Regions from separate parts of the Georgenia wangjunii genome, predicted to be linked through region 2. Evidence: riboswitches for the same ligand, from Rfam matches in the RefSeq annotation. Region 2 holds a riboswitch; the other holds the start of a gene.
The links. A riboswitch is a leader RNA that binds a small molecule or an ion and turns the genes downstream of it on or off. The one in region 2 is predicted to bind cyclic di-AMP.

Region 1 (15,335 bases), on a different contig from region 2:
ACGACGCGCAGAAGCGTCGGTCTGGTCGACGACGGTGCGCCGACCCCGGCCGTCGACGCTGCCGCCGCGCTCCCGGCCGCAGCCGACCTTCGCCTCATCCACGTGGGGCGGTCGACCACGGCGTCGGACGGCCCTCCGGCCGCCCCGCGGGCGCCGCGCGCCGGCTCCGCGCCCGTCGCTGCGGAGTGCGCCGGGCGTGCGCTGGCCGCCCACGCCTTCGTCGACGCGGCCGTCACCGATGCACGAGCCACCCTCAGCGACCTCTGGAGCGGGCTCATCGAGACGGTGACCCCCGCGGTCGAGCACGCGCAGCACGTCATGGACGTCGCCGCCCGCACCCCGAGCGACGAGCTCGGGTGGATCGACCGCGCACGCGAGCTCGGCTGGCGCGACTGACGGCCTGACCGTCCGCTCTCACGGGACCTCGACGCGCCGTCGTGCGATCGAGCCGCTCACGCGCACCCGCGCGCCGCCGCGAACCGCCCACGTGCGCTGCGTACGCTCGGCGGACCCCCGCTCACGAAGGAAGGTCCTCCATGCCCGCTACCCGCGAGGCCACCGCCCGTCGCTACCTCATGTGCCCGCCGACGTACTTCACGGTGAGCTACGAGATCAACCCGTGGATGCACCCGGAGGTCCCGACGAGCACGGAGCGGGCGGTCGAGCAGTGGGAGTCCCTCCGCGGGACCTACCTCGAGCTTGGCCACGACGTCGAGCTCATCGAGCCGATCGCCGGCCTGCCGGACATGGTCTACGCGGCGAACGGCGCCGTCATGGGCGACGGCGTCGTCTACTCGGCGAAGTTCACCTACCCGCAGCGCATGCCCGAGGGGCCCGCCTACGAGAAGTGGTTCGCCGACGCCGGCTTCCCCACGGTCACCGCCACGCAGACCAACGAGGGCGAGGGAGACATCCTCACCGTCGGCGACCTCGTCTTCGCCGGGACCGGGTTCCGTACCTCGCACGCCTCGCACCTCGAGCTGCAGGAGGCGATCGGCAAGCCGGTCATCTCCATGCACCTCGTGGACCCGCGGTTCTACCACCTCGACACGGCGATGATGGTGCTCTCCGACTCCGAGATCGCCTACTACCCGCCGGCGTTCTCCCCGGGCAGCCGTCGTGTGCTCGAGCACCTCTTCCCCGACGCCGTCATCGCGACGGAGGCCGACGCGGTCGTGCTGGGCCTCAACGGCGTCAGCGACGGCAGGAACGTCATCCACAACCCGCGCGCGACCGACCTCGCCGGCGCGCTCGCCGAGCGCGGCTTCAACCCGATCGGCATCGACACGTCCGAGCTGCTCAAGGGCGGCGGCGGGGCCAAGTGCTGCACCCTGGAGATCCGCCCCTGACCTCCGCGCGCCGCCGCAGCCCGACCCTCACGCGCACCCGTCCCGCCCGTCCCGCCCGGGGGCGGGCGGGCGGCGCGTTCAGGGGCGGCGGCGCCAGGGGACGTCGCTCGGGGACGTGCCCTCGTCCGCGCAGCGGGCGGGCACGACGAGCACCGGGCACACCGCGTGGTGGAGCACCGCCTGGCTCGTCGAGCCGAGGAGCAGACCGGCGAACCCGCCGCGCCCGCGGGAGCCGACGACGACGAGGTCGACCGCCGTGGAGAACTCGGCGAGCAGGGCCGCGGCGTTCCCGTCGAGGGCGTGCTGGCTCACGACGATGTCCCGCCCGTCCACGGCCCGCTCGACGGCGACGCTCAGCCCCTCCTTGACGTCGGCGAGCACCTCGTCGCGGTCGACGGCGGCCGGCAGCCAGGCGAGAGACCCCACGCCGCCACCGATCGGCACGGTCGCGACGGCGGTGAGGTGGGCGTTCCAGGCGATGGCCTCGTCGACGGCGCGGCGCAGTGCGACCTTCGCCGACTCCGAGCCGTCGACACCGACGACCATGCGCCGCACCGGCGTGTACGCGGGCTGCCCCTCGGGCGGCTGCGGCACGACGACGGTGGGGCAGTGCGCGTGCGCCGGCAGCGCCGAGGAGACGGTGCCGAGGAGCCGGTCGGTGAACCCGCCACCGCCACGGGTGCCGACGACGGCGATCCCGGCCTGGCGGGAGAGCTCGACGAGCACGCCGGCGGGGTCACCGGTCTCGAGCGCGGACGTGACGTGGACGCCGGCGGCGCTCGCGCGGGCGACGGCCTCGTCGAGGACGGTCTGGGCGCCCTGCTGGATCGCCGAGTCGTCGACGGCGGCGAACCCGCCGTCGAGGGACGCGACCGTGAAGGACGGCACGGCGTAGGCGCACACGACGTGCACGCGCCAGCCAAGGGTCTTCGCCTCGGCGACCGCCCAGTCGACGGCGGCAAGGCTCGCCTCCGAGCCATCCACCCCGACGAGTACGACGTTCTCACGAGCCATGATCACCATCTCCGCCGATCGGGGAACTGCTCGTTCCCATCATGGTCCATGCCGGCCGTCCCGGGCCGCCATTCGCTCCCGGACGGACGACGACGGCCCGCACCTGGCGCGACGCCCCGTCCGTGCTGCCGATCCGTCCGGCCTTCGCCGGGTCGATCCGCAACGCAGTGGGTGCCGACGCCCGGTACGGGCCGTCGATGAAGGAGAGGGCTCAGCCGACTCGGATGAAGGTGGGCGCCCCGCGCCCGACGTGCGAGATGGGGCCGGCCTGCAGCGGCTTGGAGGGGTTGCGGGCGGCGATGTGCTGACCGTCACCGAGGTAGATGCCGACGTGGCCGGGCCACCAGACGAGGTCACCGGGGCGGGCCTCGGAGGCGCTGACGACGGTGCCGGCGTTGCGCTGGGCCGCGCTCGAGCGCGGGATGCTGATGCCGACCTGCGCGAAGACGTACGACGTGAAGCCGGAGCAGTCGAAGCCGGCCGGGGTCGCGCCGCCCCACACGTACGGGGTGCCGACGTAGCGGTAGGCGATGTCGACGATCGAGCCACTGGAGTAGTTCTGCGCGGGAGCGGCCTGGGCGGCCTGGGCCGGCGCCTCGGCGGCGGAGGAGGAGGCGGCGGCGGCGGGTGCCTCGGAGCGGGCGCTCGTGCGCGAGGCGGACTCGGCGGCGCGAGCCGCGGCGATGGCCTCGGCCTCGGCAGCGGCCTGAGCGGCAGCCTCGGCGGCGGCGATCTCCTGGACCCGGGCCGCGACGGGCTCGGCGGCGACCTCGGCCTTGGGCGGCGTCGCGGCGGCCTCGGCCACCTCGACGCTCCACTCGACGTCGGTCGGCACGGCCACGCTCGGGGAGAGCGTCGACAGCGCGGCGCGGGCCTCTCCCGCCAGCGAGGCGACGTCGACCGACGGGAGCGCCGTCGTCGTGCCGTCCGTGGAGGCGATCGCGGTGCTGGCGGCCATCGTGATGGCCAGTCCGGAGGACGCCGCGACGACCATGCCGCGGCGGGCGACGGGTCCGGTGACGGCCTGGCCGAAGGTGCTCAGCGGGGTCAGGGGGCGGCGTGCTGCGCGGTGGCGCGCGCCTGTGGTGGTAACGGTCACGTGTGTGTGCCTCTCCTGTCGCCTGCGAGGTGAGCTGTCGGGTGCGGGTTGGAGATTCACCCGGCTCGTCCCGCTCTCGCAGTCCGAGCTTTACCCCTAGGGGCCGACCGGAGCCGACCGCCAATCATGGTTCCCCCGTCCCTGCCGACGGTTTCGTTCTGGACCTCGGGCGGCGGCAGGGTTCGGCGTCCGTCCGGGGGCTCCCCGATATGGAGGGTGCGGGAAGCGTTCGCGACACTACACACCGCACACGGCCATGTCACGTTCCGGTCACGGTCCTGTGGAGATTGTGCTGGACGTCACACGTGAAGTGGCACGGTGCTGCCGGTGGCGTGCGCTAACAACCGGTGCGTCCGGCGCCCTCAGACGTCGACGAAGAGGTGTCGCGCGACGTCGTCGGGCAGGTCCAGCACGAGGTGGGAGGCGGGCGATCGAACAGAGACCACCTCGGTGCCGCGCTGGACGAGGACGGCGGCGCCGGGCCGCACCCCGGCCTCGGAGAGGCGCTTGAGGAGCTCGACGTCGACCTGGAGCGGCTCCCCGATGCGGCGCAGGGTCATGGGGGCGTCGCGCTCCGGCGGCGTCGTGAGTCCGGCCGCCTCGAGCAGGTTGATGACGGCGCGTGCCGGCGGGTCGAGCGGGGTCTCCCCGAGGTTCTCCAGGCCGGGGATGGGGTTGCCGTACGGGTCGTGGTGCGGGTGGTCGAGCAGCTGGACGAGGCGCTTCTCCACGCGCTCGCTCATGACGTGCTCCCAGCGGCACGCCTCCTCGTGGACGTACTCCCAGTCGAGGCCGACGACGTCGGTGAGGAGCCGCTCGGCGAGGCGGTGCTTGCGCATGACCCTGGTCGCCTTCTCGCGGCCCGCAGCGGTCAGCTCGAGCTGGCGCGTCCCCGTGAGGATGAGGAGACCGTCGCGCTCGAGCCGGGCGACCGTCTGCGACACGGTGGGACCGGAGTGCCCCAGGCGCTCGGCGATCCGCGCGCGCATGGGCGGGACCCCCTCCTCCTCCAGCTCGTAGACCGTCTTGAGGTACATCTCCGTCGTATCGATCAGGTCAGCCATGTCGCCTGCTCTCTAGTCCTTGGGCTCTCCAGCCAGGATATGGCGTCGGACGGCGCGGGGACCCGCCACCGGCGCACGACCTCGGCCGGCGTCGCCGGCCGAGGACGGCGTCGGGAGTGACCCGCGTCACGGCTAGCATCACCCCTGATGACCCACGAGCACTCGGAACCCGCCGCGGGCAGCCCCGCGGGAGGGCGGACGCCCTTCGCCGCCGATCCCACCATCTACGCCCGCCTGCCCGACGGGTCCGTCACCTACCGCGGCCAGCCGCTCACCGCGCTCCTCGGCCAGCACTTCGAGGCGGTGTGGGGGTTGCTCGTCGACGGGTCCCCGACGCCGGGGCTCCCGCCGGCCGAGCCGTTCCCGCTGCCGGTGCGCACGGGTGACGTGCGGGTCGACGTCCAGAGCGCCCTCGCCCAGCTCGCGCCCGTCTGGGGGTTCCGTCCCCTGCTCGACGTCTCCGCGGAGCGCGCCCGGGACGACCTCGCGCGCGCCTCCGTCATGGCGCTGTCCTTCGTCGCCCAGTCCGCGCGCGGCCTCGACCTGCCGGCGGTGCCTCAGCAGGAGGTCGAGCAGGGCTCGACGATCGCCGAGCGGTTCCTCATCCGTTGGCGGGGCGAGGCCAGACCGGAGTCCGCCGCTGCCCTCGACAGCCTGTGGACCGTCATGGCCGAGAACGGTCTCACCACCTCCACCCGCGTCGCGCGGCTCGTCGCGAGCACGGGCGCCGACGCCGCCGCGTGCCTCTCGGGCGCCGTCGCCGCCGTCGGGGGCCCGCTCACGGGTGGGGCCGCCGTCCGCGCCGTCGGGCTCATCCGCGACGCCGACCGGGCCGGTGACGCGGCGACGACGGTCCGGACCGTCCTCGAGGAGACCCACCTCGTCCCCGGGTTCGCCCGCAGCGACGAGCTCGTCGACGACACCCGCGCCGACCTCGTCCACGCGGTCTGCGCGCGGCTCGAGGTCCCGCTGCTCGACGCGGCGGAGGCCGTCGAGCGCGCCGCGGGCGAGGCGCTCCAGGACCTGTCGGACCGGCCCGTGCGCGCGAGCGCGACGTTCTGGGCGGCCGTCCTCCTCGACTTCGCGGGCGTCGAGCCGCGGCTGTTCAATGCGCTGCTCATCTGCGGGCGGACGGCGGGGTGGTCCGCGCACATCCTCGACGTGCAGCGCTCCCTCCTCCGGCTCGCGCCGGGACCCGGAGCGAGGTGACCGGGCGGCCGGCGACGGGCGCGGGTGCGGCCCCGCCGGGCGCGGCCGTGAGCGGCGGTCGGGGCCGGCCCGCGCGCGGGCGCCTCGCGAGCAGGGGCGCGGCCGTGAGCGGTCCGCCCGGGCACCGGCACCGGGGTGGGAGGATCGCGCCATGAGCACGACGCCGACGATCAGCATCCCGACCGAGCTCCTCCCCGCCGACGGCCGGTTCGGCTGCGGCCCGAGCAAGGTGCGCCCCTCGCACGTCGACGCCCTCGCCGCCGTCGGCGCGACGCTCATGGGCACGTCCCACCGCCAGGCGCCGGTGCGCTCACTCGTCGGCCGGGTCCGCGCCGGCATCGCCGAGCTGCTCGGCGCGCCCGAGGGGTACGAGGTGGTCCTCGGCAACGGAGGGTCGACGGCGTTCTGGGACGCCGCGACGTTCTCGCTCGTGCACCGCCGCGCCCGCCACGCCGCGTTCGGCGAGTTCGGCGCGAAGTTCGCCGCGGCGACCACCGGCGCCCCCTTCCTCGAGGACTCCGAGGTCGTGACCGCGGAGCCGGGGGCGCTCGCCGTCGTCGACGCCGCGCCGGGCGCGGACGTCTACGCCTGGCCGCAGAACGAGACCTCCACCGGCGTCCTCTCCCCCGTGCGCCGGGTCCCCGGCGCCGACGCGGGCGCGCTCATGCTCGTCGACGCGACCTCCGCCGCCGGCGGCGTCGCCGTCGACCTCGCCGAGAGCGACGTCTACTACTTCGCGCCGCAGAAGAGCTTCGCCTCCGACGGCGGGCTGTGGCTCGCGGTGTGCTCGCCCGCCGCGCTCGCCCGCATCGAGGAGATCGACGCCTCAGACCGCTGGATCCCGGACTTCCTCTCCCTCCAGGCCGCGGTCGACAACTCCCGCAAGGACCAGACCCTCAACACCCCGGCCATCGCCACGCTCGTGCTCCTCGCCGAGCAGGTCGAGTGGATGCTCGGCAACGGCGGCCTCGCCTGGGCCGCGCAGCGCACCGCAGCATCGGCCGAGATCCTCTACGGCTGGGCGGCCGAGCGGGCCTGGGCCACGCCGTTCGTCGACGTGCCGGAGCACCGCTCCCCCGTCGTCGGGACGATCGACCTCGACGAGGCCATCGACGCGACGGGGGTGACGGCGGCGCTGCGGGCCAACGGCATCGTCGACGTCGAGCCGTACCGCAAGCTCGGGCGCAACCAGCTGCGCGTCGGCATGTTCCCGGCCGTCGATCCCGAGGACGTGCGCGCCCTGACGGCGTGCGTCGACCACGTCGTCGAGAAGCTGGCCTGAGCCGCACCCTCCGAAGGAGCCCGAATGGCCGACGCCACCTCCGGCGCCCTGCTCGACCCGCCGGCCCCGGCGCTCGCGCAGGCGGTGCCGCCGTTCTCGACGACGCTGCGCCTGAGTACCCGCGACGTCCACGAGGACGCGGAGAACGTCGGCTTCATGAAGCGGCTCTTCGCCGGCGAGATGCCGCGCGAGGGCTACGCGGCGCTGGTGACGCAGCACTGGTTCGTCTACACCGCGCTCGAGGAGCGCGGCCGGGTCCTCGCGGCGGACCCGGTGGCGGGCGCGTTCATCACCGCGGACCTCGAGCGGCTCCCGAGCATCGAGGCGGACCTCACGTTCCTCGTCGGTGCCGACTGGCGCGCGCGTATCGAGCCGCTCGCGGCGACCGCCCGGTACGCCGAGCGCATCGCCGCCCTCGACAAGGCCGGCCCGTTCGTCGCCCACCACTACACGCGCTACCTCGGTGACCTCTCCGGTGGGCTCGCGATCGGCCGCATCCTCGCGCGCACCTACGACCTCGCCCCCGGCGAGGACGGCGTGCGGTTCTACCACTTCCCGGCCATCCCCAAGCCGAAGCTCTTCAAGGACGGCTACCGCCGCGCGCTCGACGAGGCGCCGTGGTCCGAGCGCGAGCGCGAGCAGGTCCTCGCCGAGGCCCGTCTCGCCTTCGAGCTCAACGCCGGCATGACGGTCGAGCTCGGGCAGCACTTCCCCGCCTGACGCCGGTGTCGCCGCCGCCGCCGCGCGGGTCCCTGCCAGGTGGAGGACGCACGTCCGTGCGCCTCGGCACGGACCGGCCGGGGTCGAGCGTGTCGAGGCGCACGGACCTCGACACGGACCGGCCGCGGGCGGGTGGCGGCGCGAAGCAGCGCGGCCGGGGCTCGCGCTCCAGCCGCGGTCGCCGACCCCTCGGACCTACCGCGCGGTGCGCAGCGTCCGCAGCGCGATCCACGCCGCGACGAGCATGGTCGCGACGCCGATCGCCGACGTGACGACGACCCCGGAGTCGAAGGCGTGCCGCGCGGACTCGAGGAGCGCCTCCCCCGGCCCGGACGGCAGCCGCGACGCCACCTCGTGCGCGCCGCCGAGCGTCTCCTCCGCGGCGCGGGTGTCGGCGGCGCCGAGCCCGTCGGGCACGGCCACCCGCGTGCGGTAGGCGGCGGTGAGGATGCTGCCGAGGACGGCGGTGCCGAGCACCGCGCCCACCTCGTACGCCGTCTCCGAGATCGCCGATGCCGCGCCGGCCTTCGTGGCCGGCACGCTCGAGAGGATGAGGTCGTTGGAGATCGTCTCGGCCGAGCCCACCCCGGCGCCGAGGATCATGAACGCAACGAGCAGCCCGACGTCGGAGCCGGACGTGCCGCTGAGGAGCACCACCGCGTACCCGACGGCGTTGAGCAGCAACCCGGACGCGACCACCCGCGCCGGCCGCACGCGCCGCACGACCGGCACGACCGCCAGCCCGGCGATGATCGTCACCGCGAGCCCCGGCAGGAGGACGAGCCCGGCCTCCATCGGTGCGCGCCCGCTCACGAGCTGCAGGTGCTGGGAGATGAAGAAGAGGAAGCCCACGAGGGAGAAGACGCTGAGCAGGTTCGCCGCCACGGCGCCGCTGAACACGGGGTTGGTGAAGAGGCGGACGTCGAGCATGGGCGAGGCGCGGCGCAGCTGGCGCCGGACGAAGACGACGCCGGCGAGGATCCCGAGCGCGACCGGCACGAGCGGCTCGACGCCCCAGCCGGACTCGGCGAGGCTCTTGATCCCGTAGACGAGCGGGACCATCGTCGCCAGCGAAAGGCCGATGCTCAGCGGGTCGATCGGCCCGGGCGCGGGGTCGCGCGACTCGGGCAGGAGGAACGGTCCGAACGCGAGGAGCGGGAGGAGGACCGGCACGGCGAGGAGGAAGACCGAGCCCCACCAGAAGTGCTCGAGGAGGAAGCCCCCGACGATCGGTCCGAGGGCCGCGCCGCCGGAGAAGCCGGCCGCCCAGACGGCGATCGCCGTCCGGCGCTCCGTGGGCTCGACGAAGATGTTGCGGATGAGCGAGAGCGTCGCCGGCATGAGCATGGCGCCGAAGAACCCGAGCCCGGCGCGCGCGGAGATGAGCATCGCGGCACTCGGGGCGAACGCGGCGAGGGCCGAGATGACGGTGAAGCCGATGCTGCCGACGAGCAGGAGCCGGCGGCGCCCGATCCGGTCCCCGAGGCTGCCCATGGGGACGAGCAGGCCGGCGAGGACGAGCGGGTAGACGTCGACGATCCACAGCAGCTCGGTCCCGCCCGGGCGTAGGTCCTCCGAGATGGACGGTACGGCGAAGCTGAGCACCGTGTTGTCCACCGCGACGAGGAGCACGGGAAGCATGAGGACGGCCAGCGCGGCCCACCGCCGCCTCGTGCTGAGGGTGGGTGGGGCGTCCTGGGTGGGGACGGTCGGGTGAGCGGTCATGCGGTGCTCCACTGCGGGGTCGGGCGGGGCGACGGGAAGTCGCCGGCGTAGGCGGGTCGGGCTCGGGACACGGCGCGGCGACCCCATCGGCGCTGCATGTCCGTCGTCTACTGTACCGTCTGGACGGTACATGTGTCACGCGGCTACCGTTGCGGGTATGTCAGCCAGGGACGCCGTGCTCGACGCCTTCGCCGACCTCCTCATCGGCGACGGGGAACGAGCAGCCACCCTTGACGCCGTCGCGGCCCGCGCGCAGGTGTCCAAGGGCGGCCTGCTCTACCACTTCAAGTCGCGCGACGCGCTCGTCGACGGGCTCATCGAGCGCCTCCGCGAGCTCGCAGCCGCCGACGTCGCCGCGATGCGCGTCGCCCCCGAGGGCCCTTCCGCGTACTACGTCAGCTCCTCGGACTTCGCGGGCTCCCCGCTCGACCGGGCCCTCGTCGCGACCGCGCGCCTCGCCCAGAACGCGAGCCCGAACGCCCGCGACGCGATGCGCGAGATCCAGCAGCAGTGGTACGCCCTCATCGCCGAGGAGGTAGGCGATCCGGCCTCCGCGCGCGCCATCCTCCTCATCGGCGACGGGCTCTACTACAACGCCGCCCTGGCCGGCGGCCCCTCGAGCGCGCCCACGCCGGGCGGCAGCGCGGGCGACGGCGGCGGTGCGGGCGACGACGGCGGCGACGACGGCGCGGACGGTCCGGCCGCGTCCGAGCCCGAGGCCGAGGCCGACGACGACATCGCGGCACTCCTCGGCGTCGTCGAGCTCCTCAAGCGCCACGCCGCGACCCGCGGCTGATCTCACGCGCTCACCGGTGCAGGGTCCGCTCGCGGGCGCTACCGCTCGAACCGGTAGCCGACACCCGGCTCGGTGAGGAGGTACCGCGGGGAGCTCGGCTGGTCCTCGAGCTTGCGGCGGAGCTGCGCCATGTACACGCGCAGGTAGTTGGTCTCGTCGGCGTAGCTCGGGCCCCACACCGCCTGGAGCAGGTCACGGTGCGTGACGAGCGCGCCGTCGGAGCGAACGAGCGTCTCGAGCAGGTTCCACTCGGTGGGCGTGAGGTGCACGGCGAGACCCGCGCGTTCGGTCCGTCGCGCCTCGAGGTCGATGGTGAGGGCACCCGCGTGGACGACGGCGGGGGCGGGTGTCGGCGTCGTCCTGCGTAGCGCGGCGCGAAGCCGGGCGAGCAGCTCGTCGACACCGAAGGGCTTGGTGACGTAGTCGTCCGCGCCGGCGTCGAGGGCGGCGACCTTCTCCTCCTGCGCCTCGCGCGCGGAGAGGATGAGGACCGGGACGCTCGACCACACGCGCAGCGCGCGGACGACCTCGATCCCATCGGTGTCGGGCAGCCCGAGGTCAATGATTGCGACGTCGGGCGGGGTGGCGCGGGCGAGCGCGATGGCCCGGTTGCCGCGCCCGGTCGACACGACGTCGAAGCCTCGCGCCTCGAGGTTGATCGTCAGCGTGCGCACGAGGGCGACGTCGTCGTCGACGAGGAGGAGGCGGGTCACCTCGCTGCCACCGGCAGGTCCACCGTCATGGTGAGTCCACCCCGGGGGGTGTGCGACGGCGTGATGACGGCGTCCATGGCCTGGGCGAAACCTTGTGCGATGGCGAGCCCGAGCCCAGCGTTGGAGGTGTGCTCGCGGTCGTCGAGCCGCTGGAAGGGCACGAACATCGTCGCCCAGCGCTCTGCCGGCACGCCCGGGCCGTGGTCGACGACGTGCAGCCGAGCGCGGTCGCCGCCGTCGTGGCCGCGCACGATCTCCGCCGTCACCTCGACGGGGGTGGCGCCTGGGCTGAAGCGGAGCGCGTTCCGCACGAGGTTGTCGACGACGCGCTCGAGCAGCCCGGCGTCCGCGAGGACCGGCGGGAGGTCGTCCGGGATCGTCGTCACGACGGGAGCGCCGCGTTCCGCCAGCAGCGCCCGAGCGACGACCTCGTCGAGCGTGACGGGAGCGAGGTGGACCGCGACCGCGTCGGACTGCAGGCGGCTCATGTCGAGGAGGTTAGTGATGACGCGAGTCAGCCTGTCGGTGGAGTCCTCGATGGTCGCGAGGAGCTCGGCGCGCTGGTCCGGCCGCCACTCGACGTCGTCCTGGCGCAGCGTGCTCACCGCCGCCTTCGTGCTGGCCAGAGGCGTGCGGAGATCGTGCCCGACGGCGGCGATGAGCGCCGAGCGCACGCGGTCCGCCGCGGCTAGCTCGCGGGCCGCCACCTCCTGCGCGGCGATCTCCTCCTGATACGTCGCGCGGTCGCGCGCAGCCAGCTCGACGGTCGCGCTCACGACGACGGCTGCAACGACGAAGACGACGAGCTCGACCACGCTGTCCCCCTCCGCGACGGCAAGCGTGTGGTACGGCGGGGTGAGGAACCAGTTGGCGAGCATGAACGACGCCGCCGCGGCGAGCACGCCGGGCACGAGGCCGCCGAGCGCGGCGATGACGACGACGGCGAGCAGGTAGATGAGGAGCAAGCTCCCCAGCGCGAGCTCGGCACGCGCGGCGGCGAGCGCGACGGTCGCCAGGGGCAGGCCCGCGGCGGCAAGCACGAGCGCCGATATCCGCCGCGTCGGTGACACCCCTGTCCCGGCGGTCAGCCGCGCGCGCCAGCTCGCGCGGGCGACCGCACCAAGGCGGGCGCTCTCGTCCGGGCGGGCGCCGCTGCCCGGGCGGGCGCTCCGGCCCGCGCTGGAGCTCCCGTCCAGCGGCGCGCGTCTCATACGCCGTGGGGCCGTCGGGGTGGGCACGCGCTCAGCCTGGCACAGCGGCCCGGAACACGACGTCCGGCGTCGGCGCGGGCCTCTTAACGAAATCCTGATGCCTCGCGGAGCCTTCCGCGCATCTCCGGCTGCCCCGGACTTCCTACGCTCAGATGCGCCACTCCGCGTGCCCGCACGGGCGCCGTGGCGCGAGACGACCCGAGAGCCCAGGCACTGGTGACCACCTCCCCCGACATCCATCCGACGACTCCGCCGCGCCGGCGGTCCACGCCGCCGCCGGCCGTGCCCGCAGCACCCGAAGGGCGCCTGCACCGGCTGCTCCCACCCTCCCGCCGCTCCACCGCGACGCGCGCGCACCGGGAGATCAGCCGCCGACGCCCGGTCCAGGTGGTGGTCCTCGGTTTCGCCGTCGCCATCGTCGGGGGCACGGCCCTCTTGCTGCTGCCCGTGTCCGCGACTGGCCAGGACGCGAGCCTCATCGAGGCGTTCTTCACCGCCGTCTCGGCGGTCTGCGTCACCGGCCTCATCATCGTCGACACGCCGACGTACTGGAGCACCTTCGGCCAGGTGGTCATCCTCGGCCTCATCCAGGTCGGCGGCTTCGGCGTCATGACGCTCGCGTCCGTCCTCGGCCTCATGCTCTCCCACCGGCTGCGCCTGCAGAGCAAGGTCGTGGCCGCGACGGCGACGCGGACCGCCCGGCTCGGGGACGTACGCACCGTCCTGCTCAACGTGCTGCGCACCGTTGTTGTCGTCGAGACGGTGACCGCGCTCGCGCTCACGCTGCGGTGGTCCATCGGCTACGACGTGCCGCTCGGGCGGGCGGCATGGCTAGGGCTGTTCCACTCGATCTCGGCGTTCAACAACGCTGGCTTCGCGCTGTTCAGCGACAACCTCGTCCCCTACGGCAGCGACCCGTGGATCTGCTTGCCCATCGCTGCCGCGCTCGTCGTCGGCGGGCTCGGCTTCCCGGTGCTGCTCGAGCTGTACCGCCAGCACCGGCGGCCCGCGCGGTGGAGCCTGCAGACGAAGCTCACGCTGCTCATGACGGCGCTGCTCGTCTCGGGTGGCACACTCTTCGTGCTCGTCGCGGAGTGGAACGGCGCGGCGCTGGGGTCGCTCAGCGGCCCGGGCAAGGTGCTCGCGGCACTGTTCCAGTCCGTCACCACCCGGACCGCGGGCTTCAACAGCGTCGACGTCGCCGAGCTCAACACCGGCACGTGGCTCGGCATGGACGTGCTCATGCTCATCGGCGGTGGCAGCGCCGGCACGGCCGGCGGTATCAAGGTGACGACGTTCGCCGTCCTCGGCCTCGCCATCTGGTCAGAGCTGCGCGGGGACCGCGACGTCTCCGCCTACGGGTGGCGGATCTCCTCGGTCACGCTCCGGCAGGCGCTCACGGTCGCGCTGCTCAGTGTCGCCCTTGTCATGGCGTCGACGATCACGATCGCCATGACGTCGCCCTTCACCCTCGACGAGATCCTCTTCGAGGTCGTGTCCGCCTTCGCGACCGTCGGCCTCTCGACGGGGATCACGGCGGACCTCGCGCTCCCCCACCAGCTGCTCCTGTGCGCACTCATGTTCGTCGGCCGGCTCGGGCCGATCACGCTCGGCACGGCGCTAGCCATGCGTACCCGCGAGCAGGCGTTCCGCTACCCCGAGACCACCGCGCTCATCGGCTGAGGGCGGTGCCCGGCACCGGGGGCAGGCCGACGCCGCGACGCGGGTCCCCGCCAGCCGGCGCCCGGGCCCCCGCCGCCCGGCGCCCGGGCCGGCGCCCGGGCCGGCCACGCTGGGCCGTGCGCCTGCAGGCTGGCCGGGGCGACGGCGCCGGGGCGGCAAGGACGGCGCCGAGCCGGGCGCCGTCGTCGTCAGGCCACGTGCGAGGAGTGCTGCGCGTCCTGACGGGCCAGGTCGGCGCGGGCGAGCTCGCGGGCGCGGCGCTCCCCCGGGCCGGTGAGCGTGACGTGCGGGCGCGGCCGGAGCTCGTACGTGACCTTGACCTGCCACGTCCGCTTCGTCCAGACCGCCGCGACCGTGGCCACCAGCAGCGCGGCGATCGCCCCGACGCCGATCGACCACCGGGCGCCGAACGCCTCCGAGACCCACCCGACGAGGGGCGCGCCGATCGGCGTGGAGCCGAGCAGCACCATCATGTAGAGGCTCATGACGCGCCCGCGCATGGCCGGCTCGGTGGACATCTGGATGACGGTGTTGGCCGCCGTCATCATCGTGAGCGAGGCGAAGCCGACGGCGATGGTCGAGATCGCGTAGGTCTCGTACGTCGGCATGAGCGCCATGACGCCGGCGAGCACGCCGAAGGCGAAGGCGGACCCGATGACGAGCCGGACCCGCGGGTGCTTGCGGCGGGCGGCCATGAGCGCGCCGGCCAGCGAGCCGATCGCCATGATCGAGCCGAGGATGCCGTACCCGCTGGCCCCCTTGTCGAAGACCTCGCGGGCCATGACGGCGCTCGTCAGCTGGAAGTTGAGGCCGAACGCGGAGACCACGCCCATGACCACCATGATGACGAGGATGTCCGTACGGTGGCGCACGTACGCGAGCCCCGCACGGACCTGACCCTTGGAGCGCCCGCTGTGCGGCATCTCGTGGAGCTCGGCGCGGCGCATGAGGCTGAGGGAGAAGATCGTCGCGCCGAAGCTGACCGCGTTGATGAGGAACGCCCAGCCGGGCCCGACCGCCGCGATGAGCAGCCCACCGGCGCCGGGGCCGATGAGGCGGGCAGCGTTGAAGGAGGCGCTGTTGAGCCCGACGGCGTTCGGCAGGCTCTTGGCGGGCACCATCTCGGCGACGAACGTCTGGCGCACGGGTGAGTCGAACGCGCTGACCACGCCGAGGCCGAGCGCGAAGAGGTAGACGTGCCACAGCTCGGCGTTGCCCGAGAGCACGAGCGCACCGAGCCCACCGGCGAGCACGCCCATGGCGCCCTGGGTGGCCATGAGCATCTGGCGCCGGGGCAGGCGGTCGGCGAGGACCCCCGCGTACGGGCTGAGGAGGAGCGTCGGCGCGAACTGCAGCGCGGTGACGATGCCGACGGCGAGGCCGGAGTCCTCGGACAGGTGCGTGAGGACGAGCCAGTCCTGGGCGACGCGCTGGATCCACGTGCCGATGTTGGCCACGAGGGCGCCCGTG
Region 2 (15,335 bases):
CTCGGGGTGCTCGACGACGTTCGTCGCGTGCGAGACGACGCCCGGCAGGATGAGCTTGCCCTCGGGGAGCGTGACGTCGTCCCACACGCGCCACTCGTGCTCGTGGCGCACGTTGCCCGCCTCGAACGAGTACGCGCCGGCGTTGACCTCGAGCATCGTCGAGACGATGTCCGCCATGGGCAGGTCGGTCGTGTGCGGGCCGTGCCAGCTGCCCCAGCACAGGTGGAAGCGGATCCGGTCCTCCGGCAGGCCGCGCAGGGCGTGGTTGAGTGCCTCGACCCGCAGGCGGGTGAACGCGACGTAGTCCTCGACGCTGGGCTCCGGCTCGATCTGGTCGAAGTTCTCGGCGATCGACGGGTCGTCGATCTGGAGGACGAGGCCGGCGTCGATGATCGCCCTGTACTCCTCGTGGAGGGCGTCGGCCCAGGCGAAGAGGTACTCCTCGTCGGTGGCGTAGAAGCGGTTGGCGATGCGGGAGGCGCTGCCCGGGGCGATCGAGGTGATGAACCCCTCCTGCGCGCCGGTCCGCGTCAGGGCGGCCTTGAGGTTCGCCACGTCCGAGGCGATGGCCTCCTGGCCGGTGTACGTCAGCGGGCCCGTGCACGCCGGGAACTGCGGCGCACCGTTGGCGCCGCCGGTGAAGATGCCCGACGTCGGGTCCGCGTACGCCGCAGCGAAGCGCTTGCGGTCGCGGCGGTGGAGGAAGCCGGTGAGGCGGACGTCGCCCGGGGCGGACAGGTGCTGGTCGACGGCCCACGAGGAGTCGGTGTCGAGCGTGAGCCCGCCCGTGCGCTGGAAGGAGTAGGACCACCAGGCGCCGTAGTCGATCGGCGAGCTCATGCCCTTGCCGTACTCGCCGTCGCCGACGACGGTGATGCCGGTGTCGAGCTGGCGCTGGACGAGGTCCGTGACCTCGGCGGCGAGGAGGTCGGCGAAGCCTTCGGGCTCCTCGCCCTGGGCGCGCGCCGCGTTGGCGGCGAGCAGGGCGTCGGTACGCGGCAGGCTGCCGGCGTGGGTGGTCTGGATCCGGTCGGCGCTGCTGAGCATGGGCATCTCCGTGTGTCTGCGTGGCGGGGCTACGCGCATCGTCGCACCGGGCCGACGGCGGCGGCTCGGGCGTCTCGGAGCGTGGGTCCGGGCGGGGGGCGAGGGCCCGAGGCGCGGACGCGCCGGCGGTCGCCTGGCGGGTGAGTGGTCTCACCTGGGCGCCTATTTCGTTAGCGGTACTAACGAGTTATGATGGAGCCATGCCAACGAACTCGTCTGCGACAGTCATGCCGGCGAGCCGCACCACCCGACGCCCCGACCTGGCCACCGAGCTCCGCGTGCTGATCCTGCGCCTGTCACGGCGCATCCGCACGGAGTCGAACCCCGCCGATGTCAGCGAGTCCCAGTACTGCGTGCTCTCCGGCCTCACCCTCAACGGCCCGATGACGCCGCGCGCTCTCGCCGAGCGCGACCACGTCCAGCCGCCCACGATGACGCGCACCATCGCGACGCTCGAGGCGGCCGGCCACGTCACGCGCAGCAGCCACCCCTCGGACGGGCGCCAGGTCCTCATCGAGCTGACGCCGTCGGGCGCGAGCCTCGTGCGTGAGACGCGCAAGCGGCGCAACGTGTGGATGGCGGAACGACTCAAGGGCATCACCGCCGAGGAGCGCGAGGTGCTCACCGAGGCCGTCCGGATCCTCGAGAGGATGGCGACGGATTGAGCACGACCTTCCACTCGCTCCGCTACTTCAACTACCGCCTGTGGTTCACGGGCGCCCTCGTGGCCAACATCGGCACGTGGATCCAGCGCGTCGCCCAGGACTGGCTCGTCCTCACGCACCTGTCCGAGGACTCCGGCCTCGCCGTCGGCATCGTCACCGCGCTGCAGTTCGCGCCGACGCTCCTCCTCAGCCCGTACGCGGGGGTCCTCGCCGACCGCCTGCCCCGGCGCCAGATGCTCATGGCCACCCAGGGCGCCATGGGCGTGCTCGCCGGTGGGCTCGGTGCGCTCGTGCTCTCGGGCAACGCCGAGCTGTGGCACGTCTACCTCTTCGCGCTCGGCCTCGGCGTGGTCAGCGCGTTCGACTCACCCGTGCGCCAGACGTTCGTCGCCGAGATGGTGCCCGCCAAGAGCCTGCCGAACGCCGTCGGGCTCAACAGCGCCTCCTTCAACGCTGCCCGCCTCATCGGCCCCGGCGCCGGTGGGCTGCTCATCGCGGCGGTCGGGCCCGGCTGGGCGTTCCTCATCAACGCGGTCAGCTTCGGCGCGACGATCTTCTCCCTCAGCCTCATGCGCCGCGCCGAGCTCCACGAGATGCCGCACAGCGGGCGCTCCAAGGGTCAGGTCCGTGCGGGGCTCGCGTACGTGCGCCACCGTACGGACATCCTCGTCATCATGGTGGTCATGGGCGTGGTCTCCGCGTTCGGCCTCAACTTCCAGCTGACGAGCGCCGTCATGGCCCGCGAGGTCTTCGACAAGGGGGCCAGCGGGTACGGCATCCTCGGCTCGATCATGGCGATCGGCTCGCTGGCCGGCGCGCTCATGGCCGCCCGCCGCAAGCACCCGCGGGTCCGGCTCGTCATCGGGTCCGCCTTCGCCTTCGGCGTGCTCGCCGGCGTCATGGCGCTCATGCCGACGTACGAGACCTACGCGATCTCGACCATCGCCGTCGGCTTCGCCTCGCTCACGATGATGACGGCGGCCAACACCGTCATCCAGATGTCCACCGAGCCGGCCATGCGCGGGCGCGTCATGAGCCTCTACATGATGGTGCTGCTCGGCTCCACGCCGATCGGCGCGCCCCTCGTCGGGTGGGTCTCGGAGGCGTTCGGCGCCCGGTGGTCGATCGGCGTCGGGGCGATCGCCGCGCTGCTGGTGGCCACGGTCGCGGCGGTCTGGACGAAGCGGACGTGGCAGGTCAAGGTCACGTACGAGCTCCGGCCGCGCCCGCACGTCACGCTCACCGGCCCGGGGGAGCGCCGCGCCCGCGAGCTCGCCCGCGCCGACCTGGCCCGTCAGGACGCGCAGCACTCCTCGCACGTGGCCTGACGACGACGGCGCCCGGCTCGGCGCCGTCCTTGCCGCCCCGGCGCCGTCGCCCCGGCCAGCCTGCAGGCGCACGGCCCAGCGTGGCCGGCCCGGGCGCCGGCCCGGGCGCCGGGCGGCGGGGGCCCGGGCGCCGGCTGGCGGGGACCCGCGTCGCGGCGTCGGCCTGCCCCCGGTGCCGGGCACCGCCCTCAGCCGATGAGCGCGGTGGTCTCGGGGTAGCGGAACGCCTGCTCGCGGGTACGCATGGCTAGCGCCGTGCCGAGCGTGATCGGCCCGAGCCGGCCGACGAACATGAGTGCGCACAGGAGCAGCTGGTGGGGGAGCGCGAGGTCCGCCGTGATCCCCGTCGAGAGGCCGACGGTCGCGAAGGCGGACACGACCTCGAAGAGGATCTCGTCGAGGGTGAAGGGCGACGTCATGGCGATCGTGATCGTCGACGCCATGACAAGGGCGACACTGAGCAGCGCGACCGTGAGCGCCTGCCGGAGCGTGACCGAGGAGATCCGCCACCCGTAGGCGGAGACGTCGCGGTCCCCGCGCAGCTCTGACCAGATGGCGAGGCCGAGGACGGCGAACGTCGTCACCTTGATACCGCCGGCCGTGCCGGCGCTGCCACCGCCGATGAGCATGAGCACGTCCATGCCGAGCCACGTGCCGGTGTTGAGCTCGGCGACGTCGACGCTGTTGAAGCCCGCGGTCCGGGTGGTGACGGACTGGAACAGTGCCGCGAGCACCTTGCCCGGGCCGCTGAGCGACCCCAGCGCCGCGCCGTTCCACTCCGCGACGAGCACGAAGAGTGTGCCACCCGAGACGAGCAGCGCCGTCATGAGCAGCGTGAGCTTCGTCTGCAGGCTCCACCGCGCGGGCCGCCGGTGCTGGCGGTACAGCTCGAGCAGCACCGGGAAGCCGAGCCCGCCGACGACGAGCGCGGCAGCGATGGGCAAGCAGATCCACGGGTCGCTGCCGTAGGGGACGAGGTTGTCGCTGAACAGCGCGAAGCCAGCGTTGTTGAACGCCGAGATCGAGTGGAACAGCCCTAGCCATGCCGCCCGCCCGAGCGGCACGTCGTAGCCGATGGACCACCGCAGCGTGAGCGCGAGCGCGGTCACCGTCTCGACGACAACAACGGTGCGCAGCACGTTGAGCAGGACGGTGCGTACGTCCCCGAGCCGGGCGGTCCGCGTCGCCGTCGCGGCCACGACCTTGCTCTGCAGGCGCAGCCGGTGGGAGAGCATGAGGCCGAGGACGGACGCGAGCGTCATGACGCCGAAGCCGCCGACCTGGATGAGGCCGAGGATGACCACCTGGCCGAAGGTGCTCCAGTACGTCGGCGTGTCGACGATGATGAGGCCGGTGACGCAGACCGCCGAGACGGCGGTGAAGAACGCCTCGATGAGGCTCGCGTCCTGGCCAGTCGCGGACACGGGCAGCAGCAAGAGGGCCGTGCCCCCGACGATGGCGACGGCGAAACCGAGGACCACCACCTGGACCGGGCGTCGGCGGCTGATCTCCCGGTGCGCGCGCGTCGCGGTGGAGCGGCGGGAGGGTGGGAGCAGCCGGTGCAGGCGCCCTTCGGGTGCTGCGGGCACGGCCGGCGGCGGCGTGGACCGCCGGCGCGGCGGAGTCGTCGGATGGATGTCGGGGGAGGTGGTCACCAGTGCCTGGGCTCTCGGGTCGTCTCGCGCCACGGCGCCCGTGCGGGCACGCGGAGTGGCGCATCTGAGCGTAGGAAGTCCGGGGCAGCCGGAGATGCGCGGAAGGCTCCGCGAGGCATCAGGATTTCGTTAAGAGGCCCGCGCCGACGCCGGACGTCGTGTTCCGGGCCGCTGTGCCAGGCTGAGCGCGTGCCCACCCCGACGGCCCCACGGCGTATGAGACGCGCGCCGCTGGACGGGAGCTCCAGCGCGGGCCGGAGCGCCCGCCCGGGCAGCGGCGCCCGCCCGGACGAGAGCGCCCGCCTTGGTGCGGTCGCCCGCGCGAGCTGGCGCGCGCGGCTGACCGCCGGGACAGGGGTGTCACCGACGCGGCGGATATCGGCGCTCGTGCTTGCCGCCGCGGGCCTGCCCCTGGCGACCGTCGCGCTCGCCGCCGCGCGTGCCGAGCTCGCGCTGGGGAGCTTGCTCCTCATCTACCTGCTCGCCGTCGTCGTCATCGCCGCGCTCGGCGGCCTCGTGCCCGGCGTGCTCGCCGCGGCGGCGTCGTTCATGCTCGCCAACTGGTTCCTCACCCCGCCGTACCACACGCTTGCCGTCGCGGAGGGGGACAGCGTGGTCGAGCTCGTCGTCTTCGTCGTTGCAGCCGTCGTCGTGAGCGCGACCGTCGAGCTGGCTGCGCGCGACCGCGCGACGTATCAGGAGGAGATCGCCGCGCAGGAGGTGGCGGCCCGCGAGCTAGCCGCGGCGGACCGCGTGCGCTCGGCGCTCATCGCCGCCGTCGGGCACGATCTCCGCACGCCTCTGGCCAGCACGAAGGCGGCGGTGAGCACGCTGCGCCAGGACGACGTCGAGTGGCGGCCGGACCAGCGCGCCGAGCTCCTCGCGACCATCGAGGACTCCACCGACAGGCTGACTCGCGTCATCACTAACCTCCTCGACATGAGCCGCCTGCAGTCCGACGCGGTCGCGGTCCACCTCGCTCCCGTCACGCTCGACGAGGTCGTCGCTCGGGCGCTGCTGGCGGAACGCGGCGCTCCCGTCGTGACGACGATCCCGGACGACCTCCCGCCGGTCCTCGCGGACGCCGGGCTGCTCGAGCGCGTCGTCGACAACCTCGTGCGGAACGCGCTCCGCTTCAGCCCAGGCGCCACCCCCGTCGAGGTGACGGCGGAGATCGTGCGCGGCCACGACGGCGGCGACCGCGCTCGGCTGCACGTCGTCGACCACGGCCCGGGCGTGCCGGCAGAGCGCTGGGCGACGATGTTCGTGCCCTTCCAGCGGCTCGACGACCGCGAGCACACCTCCAACGCTGGGCTCGGGCTCGCCATCGCACAAGGTTTCGCCCAGGCCATGGACGCCGTCATCACGCCGTCGCACACCCCCCGGGGTGGACTCACCATGACGGTGGACCTGCCGGTGGCAGCGAGGTGACCCGCCTCCTCCTCGTCGACGACGACGTCGCCCTCGTGCGCACGCTGACGATCAACCTCGAGGCGCGAGGCTTCGACGTCGTGTCGACCGGGCGCGGCAACCGGGCCATCGCGCTCGCCCGCGCCACCCCGCCCGACGTCGCAATCATTGACCTCGGGCTGCCCGACACCGATGGGATCGAGGTCGTCCGCGCGCTGCGCGTGTGGTCGAGCGTCCCGGTCCTCATCCTCTCCGCGCGCGAGGCGCAGGAGGAGAAGGTCGCCGCCCTCGACGCCGGCGCGGACGACTACGTCACCAAGCCCTTCGGTGTCGACGAGCTGCTCGCCCGGCTTCGCGCCGCGCTACGCAGGACGACGCCGACACCCGCCCCCGCCGTCGTCCACGCGGGTGCCCTCACCATCGACCTCGAGGCGCGACGGACCGAACGCGCGGGTCTCGCCGTGCACCTCACGCCCACCGAGTGGAACCTGCTCGAGACGCTCGTTCGCTCCGACGGCGCGCTCGTCACGCACCGTGACCTGCTCCAGGCGGTGTGGGGCCCGAGCTACGCCGACGAGACCAACTACCTGCGCGTGTACATGGCGCAGCTCCGCCGCAAGCTCGAGGACCAGCCGAGCTCCCCGCGGTACCTCCTCACCGAGCCGGGTGTCGGCTACCGGTTCGAGCGGTAGCGCCCGCGAGCGGACCCTGCACCGGTGAGCGCGTGAGATCAGCCGCGGGTCGCGGCGTGGCGCTTGAGGAGCTCGACGACGCCGAGGAGTGCCGCGATGTCGTCGTCGGCCTCGGCCTCGGGCTCGGACGCGGCCGGACCGTCCGCGCCGTCGTCGCCGCCGTCGTCGCCCGCACCGCCGCCGTCGCCCGCGCTGCCGCCCGGCGTGGGCGCGCTCGAGGGGCCGCCGGCCAGGGCGGCGTTGTAGTAGAGCCCGTCGCCGATGAGGAGGATGGCGCGCGCGGAGGCCGGATCGCCTACCTCCTCGGCGATGAGGGCGTACCACTGCTGCTGGATCTCGCGCATCGCGTCGCGGGCGTTCGGGCTCGCGTTCTGGGCGAGGCGCGCGGTCGCGACGAGGGCCCGGTCGAGCGGGGAGCCCGCGAAGTCCGAGGAGCTGACGTAGTACGCGGAAGGGCCCTCGGGGGCGACGCGCATCGCGGCGACGTCGGCGGCTGCGAGCTCGCGGAGGCGCTCGATGAGCCCGTCGACGAGCGCGTCGCGCGACTTGAAGTGGTAGAGCAGGCCGCCCTTGGACACCTGCGCGCGGGCCGCGACGGCGTCAAGGGTGGCTGCTCGTTCCCCGTCGCCGATGAGGAGGTCGGCGAAGGCGTCGAGCACGGCGTCCCTGGCTGACATACCCGCAACGGTAGCCGCGTGACACATGTACCGTCCAGACGGTACAGTAGACGACGGACATGCAGCGCCGATGGGGTCGCCGCGCCGTGTCCCGAGCCCGACCCGCCTACGCCGGCGACTTCCCGTCGCCCCGCCCGACCCCGCAGTGGAGCACCGCATGACCGCTCACCCGACCGTCCCCACCCAGGACGCCCCACCCACCCTCAGCACGAGGCGGCGGTGGGCCGCGCTGGCCGTCCTCATGCTTCCCGTGCTCCTCGTCGCGGTGGACAACACGGTGCTCAGCTTCGCCGTACCGTCCATCTCGGAGGACCTACGCCCGGGCGGGACCGAGCTGCTGTGGATCGTCGACGTCTACCCGCTCGTCCTCGCCGGCCTGCTCGTCCCCATGGGCAGCCTCGGGGACCGGATCGGGCGCCGCCGGCTCCTGCTCGTCGGCAGCATCGGCTTCACCGTCATCTCGGCCCTCGCCGCGTTCGCCCCGAGTGCCGCGATGCTCATCTCCGCGCGCGCCGGGCTCGGGTTCTTCGGCGCCATGCTCATGCCGGCGACGCTCTCGCTCATCCGCAACATCTTCGTCGAGCCCACGGAGCGCCGGACGGCGATCGCCGTCTGGGCGGCCGGCTTCTCCGGCGGCGCGGCCCTCGGACCGATCGTCGGGGGCTTCCTCCTCGAGCACTTCTGGTGGGGCTCGGTCTTCCTCCTCGCCGTGCCGGTCCTCCTCCCGCTCCTCGCGTTCGGACCGTTCCTCCTGCCCGAGTCGCGCGACCCCGCGCCCGGGCCGATCGACCCGCTGAGCATCGGCCTTTCGCTGGCGACGATGGTCCCGCTCGTCTACGGGATCAAGAGCCTCGCCGAGTCCGGCTGGGGCGTCGAGCCGCTCGTGCCGGTCGCGCTCGGGATCCTCGCCGGCGTCGTCTTCGTCCGGCGCCAGCTGCGCCGCGCCTCGCCCATGCTCGACGTCCGCCTCTTCACCAACCCCGTGTTCAGCGGCGCCGTGGCGGCGAACCTGCTCAGCGTCTTCTCCCTCGTGGGCTTCCTCTTCTTCATCTCCCAGCACCTGCAGCTCGTGAGCGGGCGCGCACCGATGGAGGCCGGGCTCGTCCTCCTGCCGGGGCTCGCGGTGACGATCATCGCCGGGCTGGCGGTCGTGCCGGTCGTGCGGCGCGTGCGGCCGGCGCGGGTGGTCGCGTCCGGGTTGCTGCTCAACGCCGTCGGGTACGCGGTGGTGCTCCTCAGCGGCACGTCCGGCTCCGACGTCGGGCTGCTCGTTGCGTTCATGATCCTCGGCGCCGGGGTGGGCTCGGCCGAGACGATCTCCAACGACCTCATCCTCTCGAGCGTGCCGGCCACGAAGGCCGGCGCGGCATCGGCGATCTCGGAGACGGCGTACGAGGTGGGCGCGGTGCTCGGCACCGCCGTCCTCGGCAGCATCCTCACCGCCGCCTACCGCACGCGGGTGGCCGTGCCCGACGGGCTCGGCGCCGCCGACACCCGCGCCGCGGAGGAGACGCTCGGCGGCGCGCACGAGGTGGCGTCGCGGCTGCCGTCCGGGCCGGGGGAGGCGCTCCTCGAGTCCGCGCGGCACGCCTTCGACTCCGGGGTCGTCGTCACGTCGGCGATCGGCGTCGCGACCATGCTCGTCGCGGCGTGGATCGCGCTGCGGACGCTGCGCACCGCGCGGTAGGTCCGAGGGGTCGGCGACCGCGGCTGGAGCGCGAGCCCCGGCCGCGCTGCTTCGCGCCGCCACCCGCCCGCGGCCGGTCCGTGTCGAGGTCCGTGCGCCTCGACACGCTCGACCCCGGCCGGTCCGTGCCGAGGCGCACGGACGTGCGTCCTCCACCTGGCAGGGACCCGCGCGGCGGCGGCGGCGACACCGGCGTCAGGCGGGGAAGTGCTGCCCGAGCTCGACCGTCATGCCGGCGTTGAGCTCGAAGGCGAGACGGGCCTCGGCGAGGACCTGCTCGCGCTCGCGCTCGGACCACGGCGCCTCGTCGAGCGCGCGGCGGTAGCCGTCCTTGAAGAGCTTCGGCTTGGGGATGGCCGGGAAGTGGTAGAACCGCACGCCGTCCTCGCCGGGGGCGAGGTCGTAGGTGCGCGCGAGGATGCGGCCGATCGCGAGCCCACCGGAGAGGTCACCGAGGTAGCGCGTGTAGTGGTGGGCGACGAACGGGCCGGCCTTGTCGAGGGCGGCGATGCGCTCGGCGTACCGGGCGGTCGCCGCGAGCGGCTCGATACGCGCGCGCCAGTCGGCACCGACGAGGAACGTGAGGTCCGCCTCGATGCTCGGGAGCCGCTCGAGGTCCGCGGTGATGAACGCGCCCGCCACCGGGTCCGCCGCGAGGACCCGGCCGCGCTCCTCGAGCGCGGTGTAGACGAACCAGTGCTGCGTCACCAGCGCCGCGTAGCCCTCGCGCGGCATCTCGCCGGCGAAGAGCCGCTTCATGAAGCCGACGTTCTCCGCGTCCTCGTGGACGTCGCGGGTACTCAGGCGCAGCGTCGTCGAGAACGGCGGCACCGCCTGCGCGAGCGCCGGGGCCGGCGGGTCGAGCAGGGCGCCGGAGGTGGCGTCGGCCATTCGGGCTCCTTCGGAGGGTGCGGCTCAGGCCAGCTTCTCGACGACGTGGTCGACGCACGCCGTCAGGGCGCGCACGTCCTCGGGATCGACGGCCGGGAACATGCCGACGCGCAGCTGGTTGCGCCCGAGCTTGCGGTACGGCTCGACGTCGACGATGCCGTTGGCCCGCAGCGCCGCCGTCACCCCCGTCGCGTCGATGGCCTCGTCGAGGTCGATCGTCCCGACGACGGGGGAGCGGTGCTCCGGCACGTCGACGAACGGCGTGGCCCAGGCCCGCTCGGCCGCCCAGCCGTAGAGGATCTCGGCCGATGCTGCGGTGCGCTGCGCGGCCCAGGCGAGGCCGCCGTTGCCGAGCATCCACTCGACCTGCTCGGCGAGGAGCACGAGCGTGGCGATGGCCGGGGTGTTGAGGGTCTGGTCCTTGCGGGAGTTGTCGACCGCGGCCTGGAGGGAGAGGAAGTCCGGGATCCAGCGGTCTGAGGCGTCGATCTCCTCGATGCGGGCGAGCGCGGCGGGCGAGCACACCGCGAGCCACAGCCCGCCGTCGGAGGCGAAGCTCTTCTGCGGCGCGAAGTAGTAGACGTCGCTCTCGGCGAGGTCGACGGCGACGCCGCCGGCGGCGGAGGTCGCGTCGACGAGCATGAGCGCGCCCGCGTCGGCGCCGGGGACCCGGCGCACGGGGGAGAGGACGCCGGTGGAGGTCTCGTTCTGCGGCCAGGCGTAGACGTCCGCGCCCGGCGCGGCGTCGACGACGGCGAGCGCCCCCGGCTCCGCGGTCACGACCTCGGAGTCCTCGAGGAAGGGGGCGCCGGTGGTCGCCGCGGCGAACTTCGCGCCGAACTCGCCGAACGCGGCGTGGCGGGCGCGGCGGTGCACGAGCGAGAACGTCGCGGCGTCCCAGAACGCCGTCGACCCTCCGTTGCCGAGGACCACCTCGTACCCCTCGGGCGCGCCGAGCAGCTCGGCGATGCCGGCGCGGACCCGGCCGACGAGTGAGCGCACCGGCGCCTGGCGGTGGGACGTGCCCATGAGCGTCGCGCCGACGGCGGCGAGGGCGTCGACGTGCGAGGGGCGCACCTTGCTCGGGCCGCAGCCGAACCGGCCGTCGGCGGGGAGGAGCTCGGTCGGGATGCTGATCGTCGGCGTCGTGCTCATGGCGCGATCCTCCCACCCCGGTGCCGGTGCCCGGGCGGACCGCTCACGGCCGCGCCCCTGCTCGCGAGGCGCCCGCGCGCGGGCCGGCCCCGACCGCCGCTCACGGCCGCGCCCGGCGGGGCCGCACCCGCGCCCGTCGCCGGCCGCCCGGTCACCTCGCTCCGGGTCCCGGCGCGAGCCGGAGGAGGGAGCGCTGCACGTCGAGGATGTGCGCGGACCACCCCGCCGTCCGCCCGCAGATGAGCAGCGCATTGAACAGCCGCGGCTCGACGCCCGCGAAGTCGAGGAGGACGGCCGCCCAGAACGTCGCGCTCGCGCGCACGGGCCGGTCCGACAGGTCCTGGAGCGCCTCGCCCGCGGCGCGCTCGACGGCCTCCGCCGCGTCGAGCAGCGGGACCTCGAGCCGCGCGCAGACCGCGTGGACGAGGTCGGCGCGGGTGTCGTCGACGAGCTCGTCGCTGCGGGCGAACCCGGGGACGAGGTGGGTCTCCTCGAGGACGGTCCGGACCGTCGTCGCCGCGTCACCGGCCCGGTCGGCGTCGCGGATGAGCCCGACGGCGCGGACGGCGGCCCCACCCGTGAGCGGGCCCCCGACGGCGGCGACGGCGCCCGAGAGGCACGCGGCGGCGTCGGCGCCCGTGCTCGCGACGAGCCGCGCGACGCGGGTGGAGGTGGTGAGACCGTTCTCGGCCATGACGGTCCACAGGCTGTCGAGGGCAGCGGCGGACTCCGGTCTGGCCTCGCCCCGCCAACGGATGAGGAACCGCTCGGCGATCGTCGAGCCCTGCTCGACCTCCTGCTGAGGCACCGCCGGCAGGTCGAGGCCGCGCGCGGACTGGGCGACGAAGGACAGCGCCATGACGGAGGCGCGCGCGAGGTCGTCCCGGGCGCGCTCCGCGGAGACGTCGAGCAGGGGACGGAACCCCCAGACGGGCGCGAGCTGGGCGAGGGCGCTCTGGACGTCGACCCGCACGTCACCCGTGCGCACCGGCAGCGGGAACGGCTCGGCCGGCGGGAGCCCCGGCGTCGGGGACCCGTCGACGAGCAACCCCCACACCGCCTCGAAGTGCTGGCCGAGGAGCGCGGTGAGCGGCTGGCCGCGGTAGGTGACGGACCCGTCGGGCAGGCGGGCGTAGATGGTGGGATCGGCGGCGAAGGGCGTCCGCCCTCCCGCGGGGCTGCCCGCGGCGGGTTCCGAGTGCTCGTGGGTCATCAGGGGTGATGCTAGCCGTGACGCGGGTCACTCCCGACGCCGTCCTCGGCCGGCGACGCCGGCCGAGGTCGTGCGCCGGTGGCGGGTCCCCGCGCCGTCCGACGCCATATCCTGGCTGGAGAGCCCAAGGACTAGAGAGCAGGCGACATGGCTGACCTGATCGATACGACGGAGATGTACCTCAAGACGGTCTACGAGCTGGAGGAGGAGGGGGTCCCGCCCATGCGCGCGCGGATCGCCGAGCGCCTGGGGCACTCCGGTCCCACCGTGTCGCAGACGGTCGCCCGGCTCGAGCGCGACGGTCTCCTCATCCTCACGGGGACGCGCCAGCTCGAGCTGACCGCTGCGGGCCGCGAGAAGGCGACCAGGGTCATGCGCAAGCACCGCCTCGCCGAGCGGCTCCTCACCGACGTCGTCGGCCTCGACTGGGAGTACGTCCACGAGGAGGCGTGCCGCTGGGAGCACGTCATGAGCGAGCGCGTGGAGAAGCGCCTCGTCCAGCTGCTCGACCACCCGCACCACGACCCGTACGGCAACCCCATCCCCGGCCTGGAGAACCTCGGGGAGACCCCGCTCGACCCGCCGGCACGCGCCGTCATCAACCTGCTCGAGGCGGCCGGACTCACGACGCCGCCGGAGCGCGACGCCCCCATGACCCTGCGCCGCATCGGGGAGCCGCTCCAGGTCGACGTCGAGCTCCTCAAGCGCCTCTCCGAGGCCGGGGTGCGGCCCGGCGCCGCCGTCCTCGTCCAGCGCGGCACCGAGGTGGTCTCTGTTCGATCGCCCGCCTCCCACCTCGTGCTGGACCTGCCCGACGACGTCGCGCGACACCTCTTCGTCGACGTCTGAGGGCGCCGGACGCACCGGTTGTTAGCGCACGCCACCGGCAGCACCGTGCCACTTCACGTGTGACGTCCAGCACAATCTCCACAGGACCGTGACCGGAACGTGACATGGCCGTGTGCGGTGTGTAGTGTCGCGAACGCTTCCCGCACCCTCCATATCGGGGAGCCCCCGGACGGACGCCGAACCCTGCCGCCGCCCGAGGTCCAGAACGAAACCGTCGGCAGGGACGGGGGAACCATGATTGGCGGTCGGCTCCGGTCGGCCCCTAGGGGTAAAGCTCGGACTGCGAGAGCGGGACGAGCCGGGTGAATCTCCAACCCGCACCCGACAGCTCACCTCGCAGGCGACAGGAGAGGCACACACACGTGACCGTTACCACCACAGGCGCGCGCCACCGCGCAGCACGCCGCCCCCTGACCCCGCTGAGCACCTTCGGCCAGGCCGTCACCGGACCCGTCGCCCGCCGCGGCATGGTCGTCGCGGCGTCCTCCGGACTGGCCATCACGATGGCCGCCAGCACCGCGATCGCCTCCACGGACGGCACGACGACGGCGCTCCCGTCGGTCGACGTCGCCTCGCTGGCGGGAGAGGCCCGCGCCGCGCTGTCGACGCTCTCCCCGAGCGTGGCCGTGCCGACCGACGTCGAGTGGAGCGTCGAGGTGGCCGAGGCCGCCGCGACGCCGCCCAAGGCCGAGGTCGCCGCCGAGCCCGTCGCGGCCCGGGTCCAGGAGATCGCCGCCGCCGAGGCTGCCGCTCAGGCCGCTGCCGAGGCCGAGGCCATCGCCGCGGCTCGCGCCGCCGAGTCCGCCTCGCGCACGAGCGCCCGCTCCGAGGCACCCGCCGCCGCCGCCTCCTCCTCCGCCGCCGAGGCGCCGGCCCAGGCCGCCCAGGCCGCTCCCGCGCAGAACTACTCCAGTGGCTCGATCGTCGACATCGCCTACCGCTACGTCGGCACCCCGTACGTGTGGGGCGGCGCGACCCCGGCCGGCTTCGACTGCTCCGGCTTCACGTCGTACGTCTTCGCGCAGGTCGGCATCAGCATCCCGCGCTCGAGCGCGGCCCAGCGCAACGCCGGCACCGTCGTCAGCGCCTCCGAGGCCCGCCCCGGTGACCTCGTCTGGTGGCCCGGCCACGTCGGCATCTACCTCGGTGACGGTCAGCACATCGCCGCCCGCAACCCCTCCAAGCCGCTGCAGGCCGGCCCCATCTCGCACGTCGGGCGCGGGGCGCCCACCTTCATCCGAGTCGGCTGAGCCCTCTCCTTCATCGACGGCCCGTACCGGGCGTCGGCACCCACTGCGTTGCGGATCGACCCGGCGAAGGCCGGACGGATCGGCAGCACGGACGGGGCGTCGCGCCAGGTGCGGGCCGTCGTCGTCCGTCCGGGAGCGAATGGCGGCCCGGGACGGCCGGCATGGACCATGATGGGAACGAGCAGTTCCCCGATCGGCGGAGATGGTGATCATGGCTCGTGAGAACGTCGTACTCGTCGGGGTGGATGGCTCGGAGGCGAGCCTTGCCGCCGTCGACTGGGCGGTCGCCGAGGCGAAGACCCTTGGCTGGCGCGTGCACGTCGTGTGCGCCTACGCCGTGCCGTCCTTCACGGTCGCGTCCCTCGACGGCGGGTTCGCCGCCGTCGACGACTCGGCGATCCAGCAGGGCGCCCAGACCGTCCTCGACGAGGCCGTCGCCCGCGCGAGCGCCGCCGGCGTCCACGTCACGTCCGCGCTCGAGACCGGTGACCCCGCCGGCGTGCTCGTCGAGCTCTCCCGCCAGGCCGGGATCGCCGTCGTCGGCACCCGTGGCGGTGGCGGGTTCACCGACCGGCTCCTCGGCACCGTCTCCTCGGCGCTGCCGGCGCACGCGCACTGCCCCACCGTCGTCGTGCCGCAGCCGCCCGAGGGGCAGCCCGCGTACACGCCGGTGCGGCGCATGGTCGTCGGTGTCGACGGCTCGGAGTCGGCGAAGGTCGCACTGCGCCGCGCCGTCGACGAGGCCATCGCCTGGAACGCCCACCTCACCGCCGTCGCGACCGTGCCGATCGGTGGCGGCGTGGGGTCTCTCGCCTG

Region 1: another riboswitch for cyclic di-AMP. It lies ahead of V2J63_RS13355 (C40 family peptidase); the one in region 2 lies ahead of V2J63_RS07035 (C40 family peptidase).

Annotation. Positions count from the first base shown of each region.
Region 1 covers NZ_JAZGON010000010.1:1,530-16,864, forward strand. The annotation lists gene V2J63_RS13340 (hypothetical protein) at 1-396, shown strand, start outside; gene ddaH (dimethylargininase) at 537-1,349, shown strand; gene V2J63_RS13350 (universal stress protein) at 1,428-2,363, opposite strand; gene V2J63_RS13355 (C40 family peptidase) at 2,575-3,462, opposite strand; cyclic di-AMP (ydaO/yuaA leader) riboswitch at 3,468-3,628, opposite strand; gene V2J63_RS13360 (iron-dependent transcriptional repressor DtxR) at 3,825-4,526, opposite strand; gene V2J63_RS13365 (citrate synthase) at 4,674-5,735, shown strand; gene serC (phosphoserine transaminase) at 5,887-7,017, shown strand; gene V2J63_RS13375 (biliverdin-producing heme oxygenase) at 7,042-7,737, shown strand; gene V2J63_RS13380 (MFS transporter) at 7,933-9,462, opposite strand; gene V2J63_RS13385 (TetR/AcrR family transcriptional regulator) at 9,620-10,258, shown strand; gene V2J63_RS13390 (response regulator) at 10,297-10,971, opposite strand; gene V2J63_RS13395 (sensor histidine kinase) at 10,968-12,011, opposite strand; gene V2J63_RS13400 (TrkH family potassium uptake protein) at 12,465-13,865, shown strand; gene V2J63_RS13405 (MFS transporter) at 14,054-15,335, opposite strand, start outside.
Region 2 covers NZ_JAZGON010000003.1:194,563-209,897, forward strand. The annotation lists gene V2J63_RS06975 (cobalamin-independent methionine synthase II family protein) at 1-1,047, opposite strand, end outside; gene V2J63_RS06980 (MarR family winged helix-turn-helix transcriptional regulator) at 1,248-1,712, shown strand; gene V2J63_RS06985 (MFS transporter) at 1,709-3,040, shown strand; gene V2J63_RS06990 (TrkH family potassium uptake protein) at 3,229-4,629, opposite strand; gene V2J63_RS06995 (sensor histidine kinase) at 5,083-6,126, shown strand; gene V2J63_RS07000 (response regulator) at 6,123-6,797, shown strand; gene V2J63_RS07005 (TetR/AcrR family transcriptional regulator) at 6,836-7,474, opposite strand; gene V2J63_RS07010 (MFS transporter) at 7,632-9,161, shown strand; gene V2J63_RS07015 (biliverdin-producing heme oxygenase) at 9,357-10,052, opposite strand; gene serC (phosphoserine transaminase) at 10,077-11,207, opposite strand; gene V2J63_RS07025 (citrate synthase) at 11,359-12,420, opposite strand; gene V2J63_RS07030 (iron-dependent transcriptional repressor DtxR) at 12,568-13,269, shown strand; cyclic di-AMP (ydaO/yuaA leader) riboswitch at 13,466-13,626, shown strand; gene V2J63_RS07035 (C40 family peptidase) at 13,632-14,519, shown strand; gene V2J63_RS07040 (universal stress protein) at 14,731-15,335, shown strand, end outside.